Regions from separate parts of the Streptomyces sp. 135 genome, predicted to be linked through region 3. Evidence: riboswitches for the same ligand, from Rfam matches in the RefSeq annotation. Region 3 holds a riboswitch; each other region holds the start of a gene.
The links. A riboswitch is a leader RNA that binds a small molecule or an ion and turns the genes downstream of it on or off. The one in region 3 is predicted to bind thiamine pyrophosphate.
Positions count from the first base shown of each region.

Region 1 (5,185 bases), 3.9 Mb from region 3:
GGTCGCCGCGGACCGCCAGCATGTTCCGGATCCCGGCGTCCGCGTACTGCCCGATGATGTTGCGCAGCTCGGCCACGGAGTGGTCGACCGCGGTCAGGTGGGCGACGGGCGTCAGCGTGGTGTCGGCGACAATCTGCTGGGTCTCCTTGACCGTGCCGGTGCGCGTCGAACCACCCGCTCCGTAGGTGACGGAGACGAAGTCCGGGGCGACCGCCTCGACCCGGCGCAGCGCGTTCCACAGATTCCGCTCGCCCTTCGGGGTCTTCGGCGCGGAGAACTCGAAGGAGTACGTCGTCTTGCCGGTCGCGAGCATGTCGCGCACGGTGCGCGCGCGGTCAGTCCTGGTGGAAGCTGTGCCTAGGGCCATACGGGCAGGTTAGCCAGGCCCTGGCGGTCACCCAACCGGGCCTGGGGATTTCATCCCATTTGCCGGTTTCTTGTCCACGGATCGGACACGGATCGGACACCACCGAGCGAGTGCCGAGCAGGTGCTCAGTCGGCCGTACGCAGCCGCTTCGCGAAATCCGCCGCCGCGGCGCCCGGGTCGTCGGCCTCGCTGATCGCCCGTACGACGACGACGCGGCGCGCGCCCGCTTCGAGCACCTCGTCGAGGTTGCCCGCGTCGATGCCGCCGATGGCGAACCAGGGGCGGTCCGTGCCGAGGGAGGCCGTGTAGCGGACCAGGTCGAGGCCCGGGGCGTGACGCCCCGGCTTGGTGGGGGTGGGCCAGCAGGGGCCGGTGCAGAAGTAGTCCACGCCCTCCTGGACGGCGGCCGCGGCGGCCTCGGACTCGGCGTGCGTGGAGCGGCCGATGAGTACGTCGTCGCTGCCGCCGAGGATGGCGCGGGCCGCGGGGACGGGCAGGTCGCCCTGGCCCAGGTGGAGGACGTCGGCGCCGATGGCGTGCGCGACGTCCGCGCGGTCGTTCACCGCGAGGAGCTTGCCGTGGCGCCGGGCGGCGTCGGCGAAGACCTGGAGGTGCTCCAGCTCCTCGGCCGCCTCCATGCCCTTGTCGCGCAGCTGCACGATGTCGACGCCGCCCGCGAGGACGGCGTCGAGGAAGTCGGGGAGGTCTCCCTGACGCTTGCGGGCATCCACGCACAGGTAGAGCCGGGCGTCGGCGAGCTGGGCGCGCGGGTGGTCGGCGGCCATGGAGAAGTCCCCCCGGTGTCGGTGGGCGTGCGGGCCGCGCGTCGCGCGGCCCGCATCCCGAACGGTGTGTTCAGTCAGACGACGGGCGCCTGCTCAGACGGCGAGCGCCTGGGCGCGGCGCTTCACCTCCGTGCCGCGATTCTCGCTCAGTGCCTGCGCGGGGGTGCCGGGCAGGGTCGGGTCGGGGGTGAAGAGCCACTCGAGCATCTCTTCGTCGGAGAAACCGTCGTCCCTCAGGAGCGTCAAGGTGCCGACGAGGCCCTTGACGACCTTGTCGCCGTCGATGAAGGCGGCCGGCACCTGGAGCGTCCGGTTCTCACCACGGCGTACGGCGATCAGCTGGCCGTCCTTGACCAGCTGGCGTACGCGCGTCACCTCGACGTCGAGCATTTCCGCGATGTCGGGGAGGTGGAGCCAGGCGGGGACGAGAGCATCGGTCTTTGCGTCAATCTCGGTCACCGTCCCAGCGTATCTCTGGCCGGAGGCCTACAGCGGACGGCACCGCGCCCGGCGGTCCGGGGGCGCGTGACCGGGTGCGGGTGCGTGAGGGCTGGGCGCGCAGTTCCCCGCGCCCCTGGCAGGGGCGTTATAGCGCTGCCTTTTTCAGGGGCACCGACGGGTCTGCCGTCAGAGTGGGGTCCAGGCGGGTGCCTGACTCGATCAGTTTGCGGCCCTGGGCCAGGTCCCGGGGGCGGCCCACCGCGAGGACCGCCACCAGGGCGCCGGACCGCAGCCAGCAGACCGACCAGGCCATGCCCGTGGGGTCGCCGCGCCACACCAGCTCGTCCGTCGGCGTGTGATGGCCCGCGTACTGCACGAAGCGGCCGAACTGCTCCGACCAGAAGTACGGCACCGGGTCGTACGCCGCGGGGTCCTCGCCGATGATGTTCGCCGCGACCGTGCGCGGGCCCTGGAGGGCGTTGTCCCAGTGGTGGACGAGCAGTCGTTCGCCGTACCGCCCGGAAGGGAACGAGGCGCAGTCGCCGACCGCGTACACGTCGGGCACCGAGGCGCGCAGGTGGTCGTCGGCCACGACTTCCCCGTGGGCGCCGAGGGCGATGCCGGAGCCGGTCAGCCAGGCGGTCGCATGCACGACCCGGCGCGCGGCCACGTGCTCCACGCAGCACCTCCGGCGCGTCCAGCCCGCGCCCACCACCACGATGTCGTGCTGCGCGGCGAGTACCGGCCGCAGCCGCGCGGCGTCGTCCAGGGTGCGCAGGAGGTGGACGCCGGGAACGCCCTCGGTGCCCGGCAGCCGGATCGGCTCGGCGCCGGTCGCGAGCACCAGGACGTCATAGGCGACCGGGCCCTCGGCCGTGTCCAGCTCATGGTCCGCGGGGCGCACCCCGGTGACCTCGCGGCCCAGGCGGAGCCCGATGCCGAGCGCCTCGAAGTCGATGTCGAAGGCGGAGCCCTCCGCCTTGCCGAGCAGCACCGCCTTGGACAGCGGCGGCCTGTCGTACGGCTGGTGGGGTTCCGCGCCGATCACGGTGACCGGACCGGCGAAACCCCGCTCACGCAGGGCCACGGCGGTCTGCACCCCTGCCATCCCGGCGCCGACGATGACGACGTGCCGCTCGCTCTGCCTCTGCTGCTCGCTCACCCGATCACTGTAGGGCGGCGGACGGCGGCGCCTTCAGAGGCGGGCGGGGAGATCTCTGACACACCGTCACCGCCCATGGCGGCACGGCTCCCCTACTGCCGCGCGGGGCGACGGGCTAGGGTGGCCGGTGCAGAGCACTCGCGGGAGCCCGGACGCACCGGGCTGAGAGGGAGGCTGGGACGGCCTCCGACCGTACGAACCTGATCCGGGTCATGCCGGCGAAGGGAGGGGCTGGACGCCCATGCAGCCACGTACACCACCCCGCACACCATCCTGTGCGCCACCGGCGGAATCGAAGACTCCGACGGACGTCCTCGTCGTGGGGGGCGGCATCATCGGCCTGGTCACGGCCTGGCGGACCGCGCAGCGCGGACTCTCCGTCGCCGTCGTCGACCCCGAGCCTGGCGGCGGGGCCGCGCAGGTGGCGGCCGGCATGCTGGCCGCCGTCACCGAACTGCACCACGGCGAGCAGACGCTGCTCGCACTCAACCTCGAATCCGCGCGGCGCTATCCGGACTTCGCCGCCGAACTGGCCGAGGCGAGCGACCGCGGTGTCGGCGACCTCGGCTACCGCGCGTGCGGCACGCTCGCCGTCGCGCTCGACTCCGACGACCGCGCCCACCTGCGCGAACTGCACGCCCTTCAGTGCCGGTCCGGCCTGGAGTCGCAGTGGCTGAGCGGCCGCGAGTGCCGCCGCCTGGAGCCGATGCTCGCACCGGGCGTGCGGGGCGGGCTACGGGTCGACGGCGACCACCAGGTCGACCCGCGCCGGCTCGCGGCGGCGCTGCTAGTGGCCTGCGAGCGGGCGGGCGTCACCTTCCACCGCGGCTGGGCCGAGCGGCTCTCGGTCGTACGCGACCGGGCCGGGGGAGTCGTCCTCGGGGACGGCACCGAACTGCACGCGGACCAGGTCGTGCTGGCGGCGGGCAGCCTCAGCGGGCGCCTCGCGGGCGTTCCCGACGACGTCCTGCCGCCCGTGCGGCCGGTGAAGGGGCAGGTGCTGCGCCTGACGGTGCCGAAGGCGTACGCGCCGTTCCTGAGCCGCACCGTGCGCGCGGTCGTGCGCGGTGGCGCCCTCTACCTCGTCCCCCGCGAGAACGGCGAACTCGTCGTCGGCGCCACCAGCGAGGAGCTCGGCTGGGACACCACGGTCACCGCGGGCGGCGTCTACGAACTCCTGCGGGACGCCCACGAACTCGTGCCCGGCATCACCGAGCTGCCGTTGACCGAGACCCGCGCGGGCCTGCGCCCCGGCTCCCCCGACAACGCGCCCCTGCTCGGCCCGACGCGGCTGCCCGGGCTCCAGCTGGCCACCGGGCACTACCGCAACGGCGTCCTGCTGACGCCCCTGACGGGCGACGTCATGGCGCACTCCCTGGCCACCGGTGAGCTTCCCGACGAGGCGCGGCCGTTCACCCCGCGCCGCTTCACCGAGCCCTCCCTCGTACCCCCTACGCAGCCACTGCCCACGCAGTCGTTCACGGAGCAACCCGCATGAGTACGCCCGCCTCCAGTACGCCCTTCACCGTTTCCGTCAACGGAGAGGTACGCGACGTGACCTCGGGCACCACGCTCGAAGCCCTCGTCGCCACCCTCACGGCGGCCCACTCCGGTGTCGCCGCCGCCCTCAACGAAACCGTCGTCCCGCGCGCGCGGTGGTCCGGCACCGTGCTCGCCGCCGGTGACCGCGTCGAAGTACTCACCGCAGTCCAGGGAGGCTGATCCGACCATGGCAGACGACCCTTTCGTCATCGGCGGACTCACCCTCTCCTCGCGCCTGATCATGGGCACGGGCGGGGCGCCCAGCCTCGACGTCCTCGAACGCTCCCTCGTCGCGTCCGGCACCGAACTGACCACGGTCGCCATGCGCCGCCTCGACCCCGGCGTGCAGGGCTCGGTGCTCTCCGTCCTGGACCGGCTCGGCATCCGCGTCCTGCCGAACACGGCGGGCTGTTTCACCGCCGGGGAGGCCGTCCTCACGGCCCGTCTCGCACGCGAGGCGCTCGGCACGGATCTCGTGAAGCTGGAGGTGATCGCGGACGAGCGCACGCTGCTCCCGGACCCGATCGAGCTCCTGGACGCCGCCGAGACCCTCGTCGACGACGGCTTCACGGTCCTTCCGTACACGAACGACGACCCGGTGCTCGCGCGCAAGCTCCAGGACGTGGGGTGCGCGGCGATCATGCCGCTCGGCTCCCCCATCGGCTCGGGGCTCGGCATCCGCAACCCGCACAACTTCCAGCTGATCGTCGAGCACGCGCGCGTGCCGGTGATCCTGGACGCGGGCGCGGGCACGGCGTCCGACGCGGTGCTCGCCATGGAGCTGGGGTGCGCGGGTGTGATGCTCGCCTCGGCCGTGACGCGGGCGCAGGAGCCGGTCCTGATGGCGGAGGCCATGCGGCACGGCGTCGAGGCGGGCCGCCTCGCGTA
Region 1 is NZ_CP075691.1:2,258,499-2,263,683, forward strand. It holds gene metF (methylenetetrahydrofolate reductase [NAD(P)H]) at 1-367, opposite strand, end outside; gene thiE (thiamine phosphate synthase) at 493-1,152, opposite strand; gene KKZ08_RS10185 (Rv2175c family DNA-binding protein) at 1,246-1,611, opposite strand; gene KKZ08_RS10190 (FAD-dependent oxidoreductase) at 1,739-2,755, opposite strand; TPP riboswitch at 2,886-2,999, shown strand; gene thiO (glycine oxidase ThiO) at 2,997-4,253, shown strand; gene thiS (sulfur carrier protein ThiS) at 4,250-4,477, shown strand; gene KKZ08_RS10205 (thiazole synthase) at 4,485-5,185, shown strand, end outside.
Region 1: another riboswitch for thiamine pyrophosphate. It lies ahead of thiO (glycine oxidase ThiO); the one in region 3 lies ahead of KKZ08_RS27925 (thiamine ABC transporter substrate-binding protein).

Region 2 (5,185 bases), 1.9 Mb from region 3:
CGACGGCCACCTGCTCGTGCACTCCGACACGACCGCCTACCTGGATTACGGCGACTCGATCGAGGCAGTGAACGACACCATCCGCGAGACCCTCACGCGCAACGACGCCGACGAGTGCTGGGACCTCTTCCGCAAGTTCACCAAGCGCTTCGCCTTCCGCGACGAGTCGGGCTCCTCAGCCGTACGCGAGCTGCTGGACATGTACGGCGGCACGCGCATCGTCCACGGCCACAGCCCCATCCCCTACCTCCTGGGTGACGTCGGCTCCGAGGACGAGTCGGACGGCGGCGGACCGGTCATCGAGGGACCGCACGTCTACGCCGACGGCCTGGCCATCGCCATGGACGGCGGAGTGACCATGGCCGGAAAGCTACTGGTCTGCCAACTCCCCCTGGGTATCTGAGCGTTCGCTGGGCAGGCGCCCCCTTACAGGATCACGCCGACCGGGGGTGCCAATTCTGGAAACCCCCTGTCACCGCGTGCCGTCACGGCTCTACCATCGGCTTATCCGTAGCAGGCTCCCCTCCGTTTCTGCCCGACGGCTCGTAGCCATGCGAGCCTTAGCCCTACGGAGCATCGGGGGATGCACATGAACAGCGCTCCACACCTGCTCAATGAGGACCGCCCCGAATACGAGCGGATCCTCGACGAGGCGCTGCGCACCGCACCTGACCGTCCTGAACTCGCCGCAGTGGGCCAGCGGCTCAACACCGAACAACTGCGCACCATGGCCCTGAACGCGACAGCACTGATCACGGCCGCCGCCACGGCCGAGTACGCGCACTACGTGAAGGTTCGCGAGGAGTTGCGCGAACCTCGACCGTCCTCCACCTCGATTCGCGAAGGGAGTGGACACAGCGCCGCGGAGTCGGGCTCCGGCGGCATCGGCCTCGCCACGACGATGGGCGAGGTCGCGGAACCCGCGGCGGCGGCAGGAGCCGGGGCGATCGCCGTGGTGGCGGTCCTCGCCCCCGTCCTCGCCGGGACGGCCGCCGCGATCTTCCTGCTCGTCGGCTACATCCTGAAGATGCTCAACCCCGAGCCCGCCTTCGCGGACACCCTGCTCACCGCGGGATGGCTGTTCGGCGCGCTCACCGCCGGGGGCATCCTGGTCGCCGCGGTCGGTCTGCTCCTGACGGCCCTGCGAAACGGCGCCACATCGCTCCATGCGGGACTCCACGGCGAGCAGTACGAGGAAGTGTCCCGAGCCAGGGAAGCCTGGAGTCAGGCGCTCCTCGAACGGGGCGTCGTGCCGTTCCTCCGGGAGGCCCTGACGGATCCGGGCGCGGCTCCCGCGGCCCGCGCGCCGTCGCACGGGGCCGGAGGAGCCGCGGCGGGCGGCCGCATGCCGCAACTCGGCTACAACCGGCCCGGATTCAGCAGCCCGGACGGCGGCCGGGCGACGGGATCGCGGCCGAGCTTTTCGAGCCCCGACTTCTCCAGCCCGGACTTCGGCGGCCCCGAACACAAGCCCGAGTAGGCAGGGGTGTCCGCAGAGTCGGTCGTCGCGACACTCTGCGGGCACCCCCTACGTGCCTACGTGGTTTCGCTCAGTCGGCGATCGGCAGATAGACCCGGTTGCCGGCGGCGGCGAACTCCTTGGACTTCTGCTCCATGCCCGCCTCGATCTCGCCTTCCGCCAGGTCACCGCCGTGCTGGCGGCGGATGTCCTGGGAGATCTTCATCGAGCAGAACTTCGGCCCGCACATCGAGCAGAAGTGCGCCGTCTTCGCGGGCTCGGCCGGCAGCGTCTCGTCGTGGAACTCCCGCGCCGTGACCGGATCGAGGGCCAGGTTGAACTGGTCCTCCCAGCGGAACTCGAAGCGCGCGTCCGAGAGCGCGTCGTCCCAGTCCTGCGCGCCCGGGTGCCCCTTGGCGAGATCGGCCGCGTGCGCCGCGATCTTGTACGTGATGACGCCGGTCTTCACGTCGTCGCGGTTGGGCAGGCCGAGGTGCTCCTTCGGCGTGACGTAGCAGAGCATGGCCGTGCCCCACCAGCCGATCATCGCGGCGCCGATGCCCGAGGTGATGTGGTCGTAGGCGGGCGCGATGTCCGTGGTCAGCGGGCCGAGCGTGTAGAACGGCGCCTCCTCGCAGATCTCCTGCTGGAGGTCGATGTTCTCCTTGATCTTGTGCATCGGGACGTGACCGGGGCCCTCGATCATCGTCTGCACGTTGTGCCGCTTGGCGATCGTGTTGAGTTCCCCGAGGGTCCGGAGCTCGGCGAACTGCGCCTCGTCGTTGGCGTCCGCGATCGAACCGGGCCGCAGGCCGTCACCGAGCGAGTACGTCACGTCGTACGCCGCGAGGATCTCGCACAGCTCCTCGAAGTGCTCGTAGAGGAAGCTCTCCTTGTGGTGCGCGAGGCACCAGGCGGCCATGATCGAGCCGCCGCGCGAGACGATGCCGGTCTTGCGGCGGGCGGTGAGCGGGACGTACGGCAGGCGCACACCCGCGTGCACCGTCATGTAGTCCACGCCCTGCTCGGCCTGTTCGATGACCGTGTCCTTGTAGATCTCCCAGGTCAGCTCCTCGGCCTTGCCGTCGACCTTCTCCAGGGCCTGGTAGAGGGGCACGGTGCCGATGGGCACGGGGGAGTTGCGCAGGACCCACTCGCGGGTGGTGTGGATGTTGCGGCCGGTGGAGAGGTCCATGACCGTGTCGGCGCCCCACTGGGTCGCCCAGGTCATCTTGTCCACCTCCTCCTCGATGGAGGAGGTGACCGCGGAGTTGCCGATGTTGGCGTTCACCTTCACCAGGAACTTCTTGCCGATGATCATCGGCTCGATCTCCGGGTGGTTGACGTTGGCCGGGATCACGGCGCGGCCCGCGGCGACTTCGGCCCGCACGACCTCGGGGTCCATGTTCTCGCGGATCCCGATGAACTCCATCTCGGGCGTGATCTCACCGCGCCGGGCGTACGCGAGCTGTGTCACCGCCTGGCCCGGGCGGCCGCGGCGCGGCTGGCGGGGGCGGCCGGGGAAGACCGCGTCGAGGTTCTTGAGCCCGCCGCGCGGCGAGGTGTGCTTGATGCCGTCGTCCTCGGGGCGGGGCGGACGGCCCACGTACTCCTCGGTGTCGCCGCGGGCGATGATCCAGTTCTCCCGCAGCGGCGGCAGGCCGCGGCGGACGTCGGTCTCGGCGGACGGGTCGGTGTACGGACCCGATGTGTCGTACAGGGTGACGGCCTTGCCGTTGGTGAGGTGCACCTGGCGGACCGGCACGCGCAGATCGGGGCGTGAACCCTCGATGTACGCCTTGTGCCAGCCGATGGACTTCCCGGCCTCCGCCGCGACAGCGTTCTCAACGTGCTCGTCGCTGCTGGAGGCAGGCGTGCGTGCGTCCGATGTGGTCATGAGACCTACTCCCTACGCCGGCATTACCCGGTAACAGGTTCGGCGGTCGACGCAGCGGATTCCGTACGTTCATGCACGACTCGTGCCGTTTCGTACGGAGGTCAGCGCCCTCTCAGCCCGGTGCTCCGAGCTCCCGCGATTGCAAAGGTGGCTCCACGCTAGCGTCATGTCGGGCGCGCTGAACAGAGGGCCCCTCCCGTTCTTGCGATGATCGGTCCGTGACCACCACACCCCCGCCGCCGCCTCCGCCCTCACAACCGCCCCGCTCCGGCCCGTCCCCCGACGGCTCCGGGCACGGACACGGACACGGCCATACGCACAGCCACGGCCCCGCCGCGCCCGTCTCCCAGCACCTGCGCAAGGTCATCGCGGCGGTGCTGATCCCCTTCGCCACCGCGGTCGTCGTGGGCCTGTTGGTCCTGTGGCCGGGCGGGACGCCGAGCCATGAACGCACCGGCGTCGGCTTCGACCGGCAGACACAGTCGGCGACGGTCGCCAAGGTGCAGGAACTGCCCTGCAAGGACCTCAACCCCTCGCAGCCCCAGCCGAACGGCGACACCTCCACCCCCGAGGGCCAGAGCGCCCAGTCCCGGGCCGAGGGCACCTGCAAGAAGGCGCTGATCGAGGTGACCAGCGGTGACGACAAGGGCCGCACGTTCACCGAGATCATTCAGCCGGACTCGCCCCGGCAACTGCGCAAGGGCCAAGAGGTGGTGGTCGCCTACGAGCCCAAGGCCCCCGAGGGCCTTCAGTATTCGGTCACCGACGTGAACCGCAAGATCCCGATGGCGCTTCTCGCCGGCATCTTCGCGCTCGCCGTCGTGGTGGTGGGGCGGCTGCGCGGTGTGATGGCCCTGGTGGCACTCGCCATCAGCTTCCTGGTGCTGACCTTCTTCATCCTGCCGGCGATCCTCCAGGGGGCGAACCCCCTGGTCGTGGCGGTGATCGGGGCGAGCGCCATCATGCTGGTCGCGCTCTACCTCTGCCATGGCCTCACGGCCCGTACCTCGGTCGCGGTGCTCGGCACCCTCATCTCCCTCCTCCTGATCGGCCTGCTCGGCTCCCTGTTCATCGGCTGGGCCGCGCTGACCGGCAACACGGACGACAACACCGGCCTCATCCACGGCCTGTATCCGTCCATCGACATGAGCGGCCTGCTGCTCGCGGGCGTCATCATCGGCTCGCTCGGCGTCCTGGACGACGTGACGGTCACCCAGACCTCAGCCGTCTGGGAACTGCACCAGGCCAACCCGACCATGGGCTGGCGCGGCCTCTACCGCGCGGGCATCCGCATCGGCCGCGACCACATCGCCTCGGTCGTCAACACCCTCGTCCTGGCCTACGCGGGCGCCGCGCTGCCCCTGCTGCTGCTCTTCTCGATCGCGCAGTCCAGCGTGGGCACGGTCGCCAACAGCGAGTTGGTCGCCGAGGAGATCGTGCGCACCCTGATCGGCTCGATCGGCCTGGTCGCGTCGGTGCCGGTGACCACCGCGCTGGCCGCCCTGGTGGTCTCCGCCGACCGCTCCGCCACCGCCGGTCCCGGCGGCCCGGCCATGGCGACCGGCACCCCCGCTCCCCGCTCCTCCCGTGGCGGGAAGGGCCGCCGCCGCAAGGCCTGACGCCGAAAGGGACCCGCGCGGCCCCTTGAGCCGGGAGAAGCCGCGAAATGCACCAATCTGCCATTCATATCTGCCCACCGGTCGGCGGTCAGCCCGCGTTCTGCTCCTCCGCCAGAATCCGGTCGAGCGCCTCGTCGAGGTGCGCGTCGAAATCGGCGAGCGTCCGCTCCTGCCCGAGCGGCACCAACCGGTCCGTACGGTCCAGGAAGG
Region 2 is NZ_CP075691.1:4,252,443-4,257,627, forward strand. It holds gene KKZ08_RS19165 (metallophosphoesterase) at 1-403, shown strand, start outside; gene KKZ08_RS19170 (hypothetical protein) at 584-1,480, shown strand; gene thiC (phosphomethylpyrimidine synthase ThiC) at 1,551-3,356, opposite strand; TPP riboswitch at 3,349-3,503, opposite strand; gene KKZ08_RS19180 (YibE/F family protein) at 3,575-4,975, shown strand; gene KKZ08_RS19185 (SsgA family sporulation/cell division regulator) at 5,064-5,185, opposite strand, start outside.
Region 2: another riboswitch for thiamine pyrophosphate. It lies ahead of thiC (phosphomethylpyrimidine synthase ThiC); the one in region 3 lies ahead of KKZ08_RS27925 (thiamine ABC transporter substrate-binding protein).

Region 3 (5,185 bases):
CCGGGGCCCCGAGGGTGCCTGGGTGGCGATGGCGCTCACCGCGCTCGCCGTCCTGGTCTGGCGCATGACCGAGCCTCCCGAGGGCTATCTGAAGGACGTCACGGCGGGGGTCTTCGCGGCCTTCTACGTCCCGTTCCTCGCCACGTTCGTGGCGCTGATGCTCACCGCGGACGACGGACCGCAGCGGGTGCTCACCTTCCTGCTCCTGACCGTGGTCAGCGACACCGGGGCGTACGCGGTCGGCTGGCGCTTCGGCAAGCACAAGCTGGCGCCGCGCATCAGCCCCGGCAAGACCCGCGAGGGCCTGCTCGGTGCGATCACGTTCGCGATGGCGGCGGGCGCGCTGTGCATGGAGTTCCTGATCGACGGCGGGACGTGGTGGCAGGGGCTGCTCATCGGCCTCGCGGTCGCGGCGAGCGCCACGCTCGGCGATCTCGGCGAGTCGATGATCAAGCGGGACCTCGGCATCAAGGACATGGGCACGCTGCTGCCGGGGCACGGCGGCATCATGGACCGCCTGGATTCACTGCTGCCGACGGCGCCGGTCGTCTGGCTCCTGCTGGTGATCTTCGTCGGGTCCGGCTGACCTCTACCTGGTCTGACCTGCGTGAATGTGCGTGAGGGGTCCGTTGTCCACAGGGCGGCGGGCCCCTCGTCGTATGTCTGCGACACTGGATGGACCATGCCTGTACCCGGAGAACTCACCTTCGTCGCGCCCCGCGGAGCCAAGAAGCCCCCGCGGCACCTCGCCGACCTCACGCCCGCCGAGCGCAAGGAGGCCGTCGCCGCCATCGGCGAGAAGCCGTTCCGCGCCAAGCAGCTCTCGCAGCACTACTTCGCGCGGTACGCCCACGACCCGGCCGAGTGGACCGACATCCCCGCCGGCGCGCGCGACAAGCTCCGTGAGGCTCTGCTGCCCGACCTGATGTCCGTGGTGCGGCACATCAGCTGTGACGACGACACCACCCGCAAGACGCTCTGGCGGCTCTTCGACGGGACGCTGGTGGAGTCGGTGCTCATGCGCTACCCCGACCGGGTCACGATGTGCATCAGCTCCCAGGCCGGATGCGGCATGAACTGCCCGTTCTGCGCCACCGGCCAGGCCGGTCTCGACCGGAACCTGTCGACGGGCGAGATCGTGCACCAGATCGTCGACGGCATGCGCGCGCTGCGCGACGGCGAGATCCCCGGCGGGCCCGCCCGGCTGTCCAACATCGTCTTCATGGGCATGGGCGAGCCGCTGGCCAACTACAACCGTGTGACCGGTGCCATCCGCCGCCTCACCGACCCCGAGCCGGACGGCCTCGGGCTCTCGCAGCGCGGGATCACGGTGTCGACGGTGGGGCTCGTCCCCGCCATCCACCGGTTCTCCGACGAGGGCTTCAAGTGCCGTCTCGCGATCTCGCTGCACGCCCCGGACGACGACCTGCGCGACACCCTCGTGCCGGTCAACACCAAGTGGAAGGTGCGGGAGGTGCTCGACGCCGGCTGGGAGTACGCGGCCAAGTCGGGGCGTCGCCTCTCCATCGAGTACGCGCTGATCCGCGACATCAACGACCACGCGTGGCGCGGTGACCGCCTCGGCCGGCTGCTCAAGGGCAAGCCGGTGCACGTGAACCTGATCCCGCTGAACCCCACGCCGGGCTCGAAGTGGACGGCCTCGCGGCCCGAGGACGAGAAGGCGTTCGTGGAGGCCATCGCCGCCCATGGCGTGCCGGTCACGATCCGGGACACCCGGGGCCAGGAGATCGACGGGGCGTGCGGTCAGCTCGCCGCGGCCGAGAGGTAGTCTGGCCGTCGTACACACATCTGCATATTCCGACAGGGGAGCGCCACAGCGCTGAGAGTGCGGCACCTTGGACAGGTGGGCCGCAGACCCTCTGAACCTCGCCCAGGTCATTCTGGGTAGGAAGTTCGGGCACCACTCAAGCTGTTGCGCCCTGCCCGCGGCCATCCGGTCGGCGGGCAGGGCCGCGTCTCTTCCTGGACACCCAGGAGGACAACTCAGTGAGCACCAAGAAGATCACCTCCGTCGCCATCGCGGTGGGCCTCGGGCTCGTCGCCGTCTCGGCGTGCGGCTCCGGCGACGACGCCTCGAAGGCGGACTCCAAGTCCGTCACGCTCGTCAGCCATGACTCCTTCAACGTCTCCAAGGACGTACTGAAGGAATTCGAGAAGCGGTCCGGGTACCAGGTCAAGGTCCTCAAGGACGGGGACGCGGGCGCCGCCGTGAACAAGGCGATCCTCTCCAAGGACAACCCGCAGGGCGACGTCTTCTTCGGAGTCGACAACACCCTGCTGTCACGGGCGCTCGACAACGGCCTCTTCCAGTCGTACGAGGCCAAGGGCTCGGACGAGATCAAGCCGGAGTACCGCGTCGACCAGGGCAAGCACCGCGTGACGCCCGTGGACAGCGGTGACATCTGCGTCAACTACGACAAGAAGTACTTCGCCGACAAGAAGCTGGCGCCGCCGAAATCCTTCGAGGATCTGGCCGAGCCCGCGTACAAGAACCTGCTGGTCACCGAGAACGCCTCGACCTCGTCGCCCGGTCTCGGCTTCCTGCTCGGCACCGCCGCGAAGTACGGCGACAAGGGCTGGGAGGGCTACTGGAAGAAGCTCAAGGCCAACGGCGTCAAGGTCGTCGACGGCTGGGAGCAGGCGTACAACGAGGAGTTCTCCGGGTCCGCGGGCGGCAAGAAGGCCAAGGGCGACCGGCCGCTCGTCGTCTCCTACGCCTCTTCGCCGCCCGTGGAGGTGCTCTACGGCAAGCCGCGGCCCAAGGAGGCGCCGACCGGCGTCGCGACCGGCACGTGCTTCCGCCAGGTCGAGTACGCGGGCCTGCTCAGCAACGCCGAGAACGCCAAGGGCGGCAAGGCGCTCCTGGACTTCCTGGCGGGCGAGGAGTTCCAGGCGGACATGCCGCTGAACATGTTCGTGAACCCGGTGCGGGAGGGCGTCGAGCTGCCCGAGCTGTTCACGAAGCACGGTGTGACGGTCGACGAGCCGCAGACCATGGACCCGAAGAAGATCGCCGACAACCGCGAGCCGTGGATCAAGTCGTGGACCTCGCTCGTACTGAAGTAAAGGCCCGTCCCCCCAGGGGATTCGGCCGCGGGAGCGCGGCGCGGCTCGGTCTGATGGCCGTGCCCGTCGCGTTCTTCGCGCTCTTCTTCGCCTATCCGGTCACGGCGATCGTCGCGCGCGGACTGCATGTGGACGGCGGCTGGCGGTTCGGGCGGATCGTGGACGTGCTCGGGCAGTCCGACATCCGGCACGTCCTGTGGTTCACCACCTGGCAGGCGCTCGCGTCGACCGCGCTCACGCTGCTGATCGCGCTCCCCGGCGCGTATGTCTTCGCGCGCTTCGACTTCCCGGGCAAGCAGGTGCTGCGGGCCGTCGTCACCGTGCCGTTCGTGCTGCCCACCGTCGTGGTCGGCACGGCGTTCCTCGCGCTGATCGGGCGGGGCGGGCTCTTCGACGAGCTGTGGGGTGTGCGGCTCGACACCACCGTGTGGGCGATCCTGCTCGCGCACGTGTTCTTCAACTACGCGGTCGTCGTCCGCACCGTCGGCGGGCTCTGGTCACAGCTCGACCCGCGCCAGGAGGAGGCCGCGCGGATGCTCGGCGCCTCGCGCTGGAGGGCCTGGCGGACGGTGACGCTGCCCGCGCTCGGGCCGGCCGTCGCGGCCGCCGCCCTCATGGTCTTCCTCTTCACCTTCACCTCCTTCGGCATCGTCCAGATCCTCGGCGGACCCGCGTACTCCACCCTTGAGGTGGAGATCTACCGGCAGACCGCGCAGCTGCTCGACCTGCCCACGGCCGCCGTCCTGACCGTCGTGCAGTTCGCGGCGGTCGGGCTCATCCTCGCGATCCATGCCTGGACCGTGCGGCGGCGCGAGAGCGTGCTGAAGCTGGTCGACGCCTCGGCCGTGGCCCGCCGCCCGCGCGGCGCGGGGCAGTGGACGCTGCTCGGCCTGGTCATGGCCACGGTCGCCGGGCTGATACTGCTGCCGCTCGGCGTGCTGGTCCAGCGCTCCCTCGACGCTCCCGGCGGCCATGGATTCGCGTACTACCGGGAGCTGACCTCGGCGGAGGGCGGTGCCTTCCTCGTGCCGCCGATCGAGGCGGTGTGGAATTCGCTCCAGTACGCGGTGGTGGCCACCGGCATCGCGGTCGTCATCGGCGGGCTGGCGGCGGCCGCGCTCACGCGGAGAGCCGGTCGTCTCGTACGCGGATTCGACGCGCTGCTCATGCTGCCGCTCGGGGTATCGGCGGTGACCGTCGGCTTCGGGTTCCTGATCGCGCTGGACGAGCCGCCCCTTGATCTGCGGGCCACCTGGATCCTGGTGCCGCTCGCCCAGGCCCTGGTCGGCGTGCCGTTCGTCGTACGCACCATGCTGCCCGTCCTGCGCGCGGTGGACGGACGGCTCCGGGAGGCGGCGGCCGTGCTCGGGGCGTCGCCGCTGCGGGCCTGGCGGGAGGTGGACCTGCCGATGGTGCGGCGGGCGCTGCTGATCGCCGCCGGGTTCGCCTTCTCTGTGTCGCTCGGCGAGTTCGGGGCGACCGTCTTCATCGCGCGGCCCGACAACCCGACCCTGCCGGTGGCCGTGGCGCGGCTGCTCGGGCGGGCCGGGGACCTCAACTACGGCCAGGCGATGGCCCTTTCGACCATCCTGATGGTGGTGTGCGCGGTGTCGCTGCTGCTGCTGGAACGCATCCGTACCGACCGCACTTCGGGGGAGTTCTGATGACGACCGCCTTGCTGAGCCTGCGTGAGGCGACGGTCCGGTTCGGGGCGCGGGCCGTGCTCGACGCCGTGGACCTGGAGGTCGCCGAGCACGAGATCGTCTGCGTGCTCGGGCCGAGCGGCAGCGGCAAGTCGACGCTGCTGCGGGCGGTCGCCGGGCTCCAGTCGCTCGACGCGGGGCGCATCGAGCTCGGCGGGCGTGACCAGCGCGGGGTGCCCGCGCACAAGCGGGGCGTCGGCCTGATGTTCCAGGACCACCAGCTCTTCCCGCAGCGCGACGTGGCGGGCAACGTCGCCTTCGGGCTGCGCATGCGGGGCGCCTCGCGCGGCGAACAGGCCGACCGCGTCGCCGAGTTGCTCGAACTCGTCGGCCTGCCGAAGGCGCAGCGGCGCGCGGTCGCCTCGCTCTCCGGCGGCGAGCAGCAGCGGGTCGCC
Region 3 is NZ_CP075691.1:6,156,120-6,161,304, forward strand. It holds gene KKZ08_RS27915 (phosphatidate cytidylyltransferase) at 1-586, shown strand, start outside; gene rlmN (23S rRNA (adenine(2503)-C(2))-methyltransferase RlmN) at 683-1,789, shown strand; TPP riboswitch at 1,814-1,930, shown strand; gene KKZ08_RS27925 (thiamine ABC transporter substrate-binding protein) at 2,008-3,087, shown strand; gene KKZ08_RS27930 (iron ABC transporter permease) at 3,063-4,751, shown strand; gene KKZ08_RS27935 (ABC transporter ATP-binding protein) at 4,751-5,185, shown strand, end outside.